2 regions of the Streptomyces sp. V2I9 genome follow, and region 1 is predicted to be linked to the other one. Evidence: riboswitches for the same ligand, from Rfam matches in the RefSeq annotation. Region 1 holds a riboswitch; the other holds the start of a gene.
The links. A riboswitch is a leader RNA that binds a small molecule or an ion and turns the genes downstream of it on or off. The one in region 1 is predicted to bind cyclic di-AMP.
Positions count from the first base shown of each region.

Region 2: another riboswitch for cyclic di-AMP. It lies ahead of QFZ71_RS29360 (LysM peptidoglycan-binding domain-containing protein); the one in region 1 lies ahead of QFZ71_RS13545 (M23 family metallopeptidase).

Region 1 covers NZ_JAUSZJ010000002.1:3,098,909-3,103,821, reverse strand. The annotation lists gene QFZ71_RS13565 (isochorismatase family protein) at 1-169, shown strand, start outside; tRNA gene QFZ71_RS13560 (tRNA-Met) at 359-432, shown strand; gene QFZ71_RS13555 (MerR family transcriptional regulator) at 551-1,300, shown strand; gene QFZ71_RS13550 (PP2C family protein-serine/threonine phosphatase) at 1,442-2,662, shown strand; cyclic di-AMP (ydaO/yuaA leader) riboswitch at 2,944-3,096, shown strand; gene QFZ71_RS13545 (M23 family metallopeptidase) at 3,108-4,136, shown strand; partial or broken gene QFZ71_RS13540 (aldo/keto reductase) at 4,437-4,650, shown strand; gene QFZ71_RS13535 (PrsW family intramembrane metalloprotease) at 4,657-4,913, opposite strand, start outside.
Region 2 covers NZ_JAUSZJ010000002.1:6,779,477-6,784,389, forward strand. The annotation lists gene QFZ71_RS29355 (FAD-dependent oxidoreductase) at 1-1,093, opposite strand, end outside; cyclic di-AMP (ydaO/yuaA leader) riboswitch at 1,544-1,731, shown strand; gene QFZ71_RS29360 (LysM peptidoglycan-binding domain-containing protein) at 1,736-2,569, shown strand; gene QFZ71_RS29365 (UbiA family prenyltransferase) at 2,673-3,596, opposite strand; gene QFZ71_RS29370 (type III polyketide synthase) at 3,714-4,766, shown strand; gene QFZ71_RS29375 (isoprenylcysteine carboxyl methyltransferase family protein) at 4,897-4,913, shown strand, end outside.

The sequences.
Region 1 (4,913 bases):
GGACCACTGCGTACGCGCCACAGCGCTGGACGCCGTGCGGGCCGGCTTCCGTACGCAGGTACGCCTGGACTACTCCGTCGCCGTCGCCCCCGACACCGTCGACTCCACCCTGGCCGATTTCCGCGAGGCGGGCATCGCCGTATCCGGGGAAGCCCCTGTCCCGCAGTAATCCCCGCCGCCCTCCGCGACCCGAGGGACGGCCGGTCCCGGTTCGGTCCGCCCCACCGGCACGGGCCGACCGCCCGGCGGCCGCCGGGCTTCCGCCGGTCCCGTGCGCGGCCCGGAGCCCGTGCTCGGGGCCGCCCCGGAAAACATGGTCGAACGCGCTCCGGCAATGCCGTACAGTTGTGTTTACCGACGCGGGGTGGAGCAGCTCGGTAGCTCGCTGGGCTCATAACCCAGAGGTCGCAGGTTCAAATCCTGTCCCCGCTACTGAAGGCCCGGGCCCGGCACGCTGTCAGCGTGCCGGGCCCGAGTCGTTTCCGGGCGGGCCGGGCCCGAGTGGGCGGTGCTTGACCTTGACGTAGCGTAAAGATCTAGCGTTTCCGGCATGGAGTGGTCCATTCAGGAAATCGCGCGCCGGGCCGGCACCACGAGCCGCACGCTCCGGCACTACGGGGACCTCGGGCTCCTCGCGCCGAGCCGGGTCGGGAGCAACGGCTACCGCTACTACGACCAGGACGCCCTCGTCCGGCTGCAGCGCATCCTGCTGCTGCGGGAGCTCGGGCTTTCGCTGCCCGCCATCAAGGACGTACTGGCGGGGCAGCGGGACACGGCGGTGGCGCTGCGGGCGCATCTGCGGCTGCTCGAACAGGAGCAGGCGCGCATCGGGCGGCAGATCGCCTCGGTGCGGACCACTCTCCACAAGACGCTGGAGGGAACGGAACTCATGGCTGACGAAGTGTTCGACGGCTTCGACCATACGGTGCACGAGCGGGAGGTCACCGAGCGCTGGGGCCGGGACGCGTACGAGGAGGGCGACCGCTGGTGGCGGTCGCTCGGAGCGACGGAGAAGAAGGCATTCCTGGACGAGCACGAGGCCATCGCGCGGGACTGGGGCCGGGCTCGCGGGGAAGGGCTCGCCGCCGACGGGCCCGAGGCGCAGGAGATCGCGCGGCGGCACTGCGCGTGGCTGGCGTCGTCGGCCAAGGAGCCCAGCCGTTCGTACGTGATCGGGCTCGGGGAGATGTATGTCGCCGATCCCCGGTTCGGGAAGAACTACGATCGCTACGGGGACGGCACCGCCGCCTTCGTACGGGACGCGCTGACGGTCTACGCGGAACACCGGCTCTCCGACTGACCACGGACGGCCGGGCCGTCGCCCGCACTCCCCCTATTCGGCCGATGAGGAGTCGCCGCTCGGCGCGGCTCCGGGAAGCCTGGGCGGGGCGCGGTACCGTCCGCAGCCGTGGGTGGACCGGGCAGGAGTACACAGGTGGGGATGGCCAAGGAACGGCGGGGCATGGCGCGGGGCGTCGATGCCGTCGGCCGCGCGGTGCTGGGTTCGCCGGAGGGTGAGGCGACGCCCGGCAGCCGGGGATCACGACGGTTCGTCCGGATGCTGCCCGCGCTGCTGATCGTCGGCGGGCTGGTCTTCGACGCGCTGACCCCGGCCAACTTCACCGCCGTCCCGCTGTTCGTCGCGGCACCGCTGATCGCCGCACCGTTCTTCTCGCTGTCCCGGACCGTCCGCACGGGCATCGCGGCGGTCCTCTCCGTCCTTGCGATGAGACTCTCCGATGGAACGTCCACCGAGGTGGTCCCGGCCATCGAGATGCTCACCGTGCTCACCGCCTCGGTGCTGGCCCTCGTCATCAACGGGGTCGTGCGGCGCAGCAACGAGCAACTGGCCTCGGCCCGCGTCATCGCGGAGACCGCCATGCGGGCCGTGCTGCCGACACCCCCCGAGCGGATCGGCGGGCTCCAGGTGGCCGCGCGGTACGAGGCGGCGCAGGCGGACGAGTTCGTGGGCGGTGACCTGTACGCCGTCGCCGACACCCCGTACGGCGTCCGCATGGTGGTGGGAGACGTGCGCGGCAAGGGGCTCGGGGCCGTCGAGGCGGTGGCGGTGATCATCGGGTCGTTCCGGGAGGCGGCCGAGCAGGAGCCTTCGCTGGAGGGCGTCGCGCAACGGCTGGAGCGCGCGCTCGCCAGGGAGGGGACGCGGCGCTACGGGCTGGACGTCATGGAGGGGTTCATCACCGCCGTGCTGGCCGAGATCCCGCCCGGCGCGGTCACGCTCCGTCTCGTCAACCGCGGCCACCCCGAGCCGATCCTGCTGCACGCGGACGGTGACCTGGAGGTGCTGGCGCCCTCCGTGCCGGCGCTGCCGCTGGGGATGGACCTGGGGGTGTGGCCGGACCGGGTCGACGAGTGGGAGATGCCGCCCGGAGCGACGCTGCTCGCCTTCACGGACGGCCTGTCCGAGGCGCGGAACGCCGACGGGTTCTTCTACGATCCGGCTGCGCGGCTGCGCGGCCGGATCTTCCCCGGCCCGGAGGAGCTGCTGTCGGCGCTCACCGACGACGTACGGCTGCACACCGGAGGGCGGGCCACGGACGACATGGCGCTGCTCGCGGTGGGCCGGCCGGCGGAGGGCCAGCCGGTGCGCCGGACGACGGTGCGGATCGTGGGCCGTCGGGACGGGCACGGCGACGGGTAGCGCGGGGGCGGCGCGACGGGCGGCGAGGCGGAGCGCGGCGGGGTGCAGGGCAATACCACGGTGCGTGATCGAAAGGCACCGCTCCGCATAACATTTGACACTCCGTCAGAAAAAGGAGTGTGGCTGATCGCTGGTCAAGTCGCCCGATTCGGCCCGCTTGCATCCTGTACATCCCCGCCTCGTTCGTTAATGATCAACAGGAACGGCTTGGAATCAGGCATGGGTGTCTATTAACGTTCGATAACGCAGCGCGGTCGTCACAGTCGTCGTCAGGACGGCGCCGCGCGCGAGCGCCGAATCCCGCAAGGGAACCGGGGAACCACCTCCATGGGGTGAATCGGACGCCTGCGTCTCGTGAGAGGCGGAGGGGCCCGTAGGAGACCTTCCTGCTCCGAACCCGTCAGCTAACCCGGTAGGCGAGAAGGAAGGAAAGGAGTGCGCCCACGTGGCGTCCAACAAGCCTGCCCCTGAGGCCGTGTCACCCTTCACCGCGAACGCCTACGGTGGCGCGGAGCGGTCCGAGGGTGAGTGGAATCCCACCGAGGACACCATCCGCCCCGTGCGCGGCAGGCACCGCGTGGCCAAGCAGCGTGGTCTGGCCCGTAGCTCCACCGTCCTCGGGGTCGGCGTGATCGCGGCCGTCGGAGCGGGCGGCATCGCCACCGCTCAGGACAAGGCCCCGGTCTCCATCTCTCTTCCCGATTCCATCGCGGACAATCTTCCCGACGCCAAGTCCCTTCCCGGCGTAGGGGCGTTGATGTCCGACGACGCGGAGGCCGCCCCGGTCGCCGCCGCTCCGCTGACCACCGCCGGGCTCACCGCCGCCGAGGCGGAGAGCGGTACCGACGCGGGCGAGGCCCTGCGGGCCCGGATCCTCCAGCAGGCCGAGCAGCAGCAGGCCGGCGCCGACGCCGAGGCCAAGGCCGCGGCGGAGAAGGCCGCGGCCGAGAAGGCGGCGGCGGAGGCCGCGGCGCAGCAGGACGAGGCCGAGAAGAAGGCCGCCGCGAAGAAGAAGGCCGCGGAGGAAGCGGCGAAGAAGAAGGCGGAGGAGGAGCGTCTCGCCAAGCTCGCCGCCAGCTTCTCCCTGCCCACGCCCTCGTACACGATCACCTCGACCTACGGGCAGTCCGGCGCGATGTGGTCCTCCGGCCAGCACACCGGCCTCGACTTCGCCGGGTCCACCGGTGCGCCGCTCAAGGCCGTGCACAGTGGCACGATCACGTCGGCCGGCTACTCCGGTTCGTACGGCTACCGCACCGTCCTCCAGCTGGAGGACGGCACGGAGATCTGGTACGCCCACCAGTCCTCCATCGAGGTCTCCGTCGGGCAGAAGGTGACCACCGGCCAGACCATCGGCCGCATGGGCGCCACCGGCAACGTCACCGGCACCCACCTCCACCTGGAGGTCCGCACCGCGGGCGGCTCCGCGATGGACCCGATGGCCTGGCTGAACAGCAAGGGCCTGCGGGTCTGAGCCACGGGGCCGGCCGCCTCGTCGGCCGCAGGCCGCCGATCTTCCTCCGCCGGCCCTCCCCGAAACCCCGGCAGCCCTGACGCACACCCCCCGACGTCAGGGCTGCCGGTCTGTCCGGGGCGGCCCGGCCCGGCATCGCACGTGGCCGAGCGGACGGGTACGGCGGCCGGGAGCGCACCGAAGCGGCCACGGACGGGCCTCGACGGGCGATCATCAGCGGATGAGGTCTGTCGCGGGGGCCCGGCCACGGATGGCGTACGCGGTGGAATGCCGGCCCGGACCGGCTCGTTGAACCCCCGCATAACTTCTGCGCGCACGCCCCTCGGCACCTCCGGCCTCCAGGTCTTCCCGCTCGCCCTCGGCGGCAACGTCTTCGGCTGGACGGCGGACGAGCACCCGTCCTTCGCCGTCCTGGACGCGTACGTGGCGGCCGGCAGCACCTTCGTCGACACCGCCGACGTGTACTGCGCCCGGGCCGAGGGCAACCGGGGCGGCGAGTCGGAGACCGTCCCCGCCCCGGCTACTGCGGCGGGCGGCGGTGGGTGTGCGGGGCGGGGGCGTGGCCGTGGGGCCGGGGCGGGCCGCCGTATCCGTGGCCGGGGGGCTGGACGGGGGGCTGCCCGTACGCCGGTGCCTGCGGACGGCCGTGACCGGGCGGGTTCCAGGGGGCGTTGCCGTACCCGTACCCGTACGGCGTCGGGGGGACGGCCCGGTGGGCCGCCGGGCGGGAGGTGAGGCGGGCCGCGTGGGTGAGGGCCGGGGCCGCGATCTCCCGGC
Region 2 (4,913 bases), 3.7 Mb from region 1:
GACCGCGCTTGATCCAGCCGGTGACGTAGACCGAGGTCATGTGCTCGTCCCCGGAGATGACGCGCCCGGCCTCGTGCGGGACGGTGCCGGAGGCCACGTCGAAGGGGAGCTTGGGCAGCTCCTCCGAGTAGTAGCCGACGGCGCGGTAGACGCTCTGGATGTCCCAGTCGGTGAACCGGCCGGTGCCCCGCACGTTGCCGGTGCCGTCCAGCTCGGTGCGCTCGGTGCGCAGCCCCACGACCCTGCCGTCCTCGCCGAGGATCTCGACCGGGGACTCGAAGAAGTGCAGGAAGAGCTTGTGCGGGCGGTCGCCGACATCGCGGATCGCCCAGTTCTCCAGGGTCTGCGCGACCATGTTGGCCTGCTTGTTCTCCCGGCGGGTGGCGACGGACCCCTCGTCGTAGTCGATGTCCTCGGGGTTGACGATGACCTCGATGTTGGGGGAGTGGTCCAGCTCCCGCAGCTCCATCGGGCTGAACTTGGCCTGGGCCGGTCCGCGCCGCCCGAACACGTGCACCTCCAGCGCCTTGTTCTGCTTGAGGCCCTGGTACACGTTGTCCGGGATCTCGGTGGGCAGCAGCTCGTCGGCCGTCTTGGCCAGGACGCGGGCCACGTCGAGCGCCACGTTGCCGACGCCGAGCACGGCGACCTTCTCCGCGGTGAGCGGCCAGGTGCGCGGGACCTCGGGGTGGCCGTCGTACCAGGAGACGAACTCGGCCGCGCCGTAGGAGCCGTCCAGCTGGATGCCGGGGATGTCGAGCGCCCGGTCGGCCTCGGCGCCGGTGGAGAAGATCACCGCGTCGTAGAACGAGCGCAGGTCGTCCAGGCCGATGTCGTTCGGGTAACCGACGTTGCCGAAGAGGCGGATCTGCGGCTTGTCCAGCACCTGGTGCAGGGCCTTGACGATGCCCTTGATGCGCGGGTGGTCGGGGGCCACGCCGTAGCGGATCAGGCCGAAGGGCGCGGGCATCCGCTCGAAGAGGTCGATCGAGACCCCCGGGTCCTGGCAGACCTCGGATTTGAGCAGCGCGTCCGCAGCGTAGATACCGGCGGGGCCGGCTCCGACAATGGCGACGCGGACGGGGCGTGTCATGGGTGGTGATCCTTCGGGGCGGGCGAACGCGGGCAGGTACAGCGTACGTCGGAAGTAAGGGTTGGCTTACTACTCTCCACCCCACACCGTAAGCGATGGGCCCGCGGGCTGTTCGACCGGCCCGCCTGGAGTGCCCGGTCGGCCCGTTTTGTCGTGTTGATATGGGCGATTTGGCTTGTTTGGTCATTCTGTTTCATAACGTGCTTGGCGGGGCTTTCATGGCATTTGCTTGACTTCGGCTTCGCCGCCGATGTGAAGGAGTGGTGAGCGTCACGTGTGCGAAGGCGGACGAAGAAGCGGAGGCATCGGTTCCCTTTCGTGTGGGGAAAGTTGACGGTGCGACGGCACGGTCCGATCCGGGTATTCCGATATTCGATCATGCGGAGAAAAGGGAATCCGGAATGCGGGGCTTGTTCGTTCCGATGTTTCTCGCCTACGGTCACCGTCAATCCGGATGGAACGCCGAATCCTGCCGCCGTCCGGGAATCCGAAACCCACTCACGTACGGCAGGAGCGGGGGAACCAGGTAAGTCGCCGATCCGGAACCGGAACGGCTCGGGGTGAAGTCGCACGACCGTGCGGCCAGACATCTCCCGTCTGAACCCGACAGCTCACCTCGCAGGCGCCGGAGAGGAAAGCCCCATGCCCGCACAGGGTAAGCACCGTCGTTCCCCGTCCACCTCGCTGCGCCGCGGCCTCGCCGCCGTGACCACCGGCGGAGCCGTTCTCGCCCTCCCGGTGATCGGTGCCACCAGCGCCTTCGCCGCCCCCGCACCGTCCGCCCCGCAGGCTGCCGTGGCGCCCGCATCGGTGCCCGCGCAGGTGAATTCCGCCGTCCAGGCCGCGCCCGCCCAGCATTCCGTGAAGGCCGGCGAAACCCTTTCCAAGATCGCCCGCGAACATTCCGTGAGCGGCGGCTGGAAGAAGCTGTACGAAGGCAACCGGAAGATCATCGGTGGGAATCCCCACCTCATTCAGCCGGGAATCACGCTGACGCTCGGCGCCAAGCCCGCCACCGCTTCGGAGGGCAAGGCCGCCAAGGCTTCCCCGGCCGCCGAGCGTGGATCGGCGGACCGCGCCGACCGCTCGGAGCGTGCCGGCGCCGCCCCCGTGGCGAACGCCGCTCCGGCCGCGGAGAAGAAGGCCGTCACCTACACGAACGACCTGGACGGCTGGATCAGGGAGTCGCTCGCCATCATGGCCGAGCAGGGCATCCCCGGCACCTACGAGGGCATCCACCGCAACATCATGCGTGAGTCCTCGGGCAACCCGGCCGCGATCAACAACTGGGACTCCAACGCGGTCAGGGGCACCCCGTCCAAGGGGCTGCTCCAGGTCATCGACCCGACCTTCCAGGCGTACCACGTGCCCGGCACCTCGACCGACAGCTACGACCCGGTCGCCAACATCACGGCCGCGTGCAACTACGCCGCCGACCGGTACGGCTCGATCGACAACGTCTTCGGCGCCTACTGATCCTCCCGCACCACCGCCCGAGGGGCCCCGGACCGCACGGTCCGGGGCCCCTCGGCGTCGGGGATTCGTTCAGGGGCGGAGGGCACGTGCGGGATCGGTCGGTTCAGGCCGCCGCCACGCCCCGGAACAGCAGCAGCGCGAGATCCGCCACCGCCACGGCCACCGCGCCGCCCAGCGCGGCCTTGCGCCATCGCCGGCCGAGCACCGGGCTCACGACCGCCGTCGCCCCGGCCAGGAGCAGGGCCGCTCCGCCCCCGGCGGTCACCGGGCCCGGCGGACCGAACGTCAGCACAGCCGTGGCGGCGAGGAGCGGCAACGGCAGCAGCAGCCGGGTCGTTGCGGTGCCCAGCCGATGGGGGAGCCCGCTGATGCCGGCGGCCCGGTCCGCCGCGATGTCCGGCAGCGTGTCGGCCAGATGCGCGCCCAGGCCCAACAGGGCCCCGGCCGTCACCGTCCACCACCGGGGCCACGGTGCGCCGGGGAGGGAGAGCGCCACGGCGGCGGGGAGCGCGCCGAATCCGGTGACGTACGGCAGCCAGGACAGGGCGGTCGCTTTGAGCCGCACGTTGTAGAGCCAGGCGCCCCCGACCGCCGCGAGATGCACCGTACCGGCGAGGGTGCCGCACGCGAACGAGAGCGGCACGCACAGGGCGAGCGCGACGCCTGCTGCCGCCCACACCGCGCCGGGTCCGACCGTGCCGTCGGACGCGGGCTTCCCCCGGCGCCCGGCCCGCGCGTCCCGGCGGGCGTCGTACGCGTCGTTGCACCAGCCCACCGAGAGCTGACCGGTCAGCACCGCCGCCGTGACCAGCGCGGAACGGGGGCCGCCGAGGCCGGAGCCGAGCGCGAGGGCGCAGGCGAGCGCGGTCACCGCGAGCGCCGGCCCGGGGTGGCACGCCAGCGCGAGCGCCGTGCCCGGGAGCCGTCGGCTCGCCGCGGCTTCGTGGGCCACGGCCGTGCGTGCGGCGGCCGGTGCGCCCTCCGGCGCGGCGGGACCGGCCGGGCTCACCCTGTCCGTGGCGTCCATCGGGCGATCGTAGAAGCCCGTCGGCCCGTCAATGCGGCGACAGGGCGGGTCTTTTACGCTGATTCGTCACTTATTGTGCGCAGGATGGGGCATGCCCTCACCGAAGCAGGAGGCGGGATGACCCGCATCGCCGCGGTCCACGGAGCCCTGCCGCCCCACCGTCACACCCAGCGGGAGGTCACCGACATGGTGGCCCGTACCTGCCTGCCGCCCGGCGCCGACCGGCGTGTCCTGGACCGCCTCCACGCGAACGCGCGGGTCCGCACCCGGCACACCGTGCTGCCCCTGGACGCCTACCGCGACCTCGACGGGTTCGGCCCCGCCAACGACGTGTTCATCCGGTCCGCCGCCGACCTCGGCGCCCACGCCGTACGGGGGGCGCTGCGGGCGGCGGGGCTGCGGCCCACCGATGTGGACCTGCTGATGTTCACCTCCGTCACCGGCATCGCCGCCCCCTCGGTGGACTCCCGGCTGATGGCCCGCCTCGGCATGCGGTCCGACGTCAAACGGCTGCCCGTCTTCGGCCTCGGCTGCGTCGCCGGAGCGGCCGGGACGGCCCGGCTGCACGACTACCTGCTCGGCCACCCCGACGAGGTGGCCGTGCTGCTCTCGGTCGAACTGTGCTCCCTCACCTTCCAGCGCCACGACGCATCGCCCGCCAACCTGGTGGCGACCGCCCTGTTCGGCGACGGGGCGGCGGCGGTGGTCGCCCTCGGCGGCCGCCGGGCCGTCGCCGGGCCGGAGATCGTGGCCACCCGCAGCCGGATGTACCCGGACACCGAGCACGTCATGGGCTGGGACATCGGCTCGACCGGATTCCGCGTCGTCCTCGATCCGGCCGTGCCCGACGTCGTCCGCCGGTACCTCGCCGACGACGTACGGGAGTTCCTCGACGAACACGGTCTCAAACCGAAGGACGTGGCCCACTGGGTCTGCCATCCGGGCGGCCCCAAGGTGCTGGAGGCGGTGACGGAGGTGCTCGACCTGCGGGAGGGCGCGCTCGACGTCACCTGGAGGTCGCTGGCCGACATCGGGAACCTCTCCTCGTCCTCGGTGCTGCACGTCCTGCGGGACACCATCGAACAGCGCCGCCCGGAGCCGGGAACCCCCGGACTGCTGCTGGCCATGGGACCGGGATTCTGCTGCGAACTGGTGCTGCTGCGCTGGTAGTACGGCCGCCCGTCCGGTGCCGGTACGCCACCCCGCCACGGGTGTCGGCACGCCCGCCCGCCTCGGCCCGCCACCGGGCGGAAGCCACGGTTCCCCCCTCGCCGCCCACGCCCCCCGAACGGAAGCCCGTATGACCTGGTACACCCT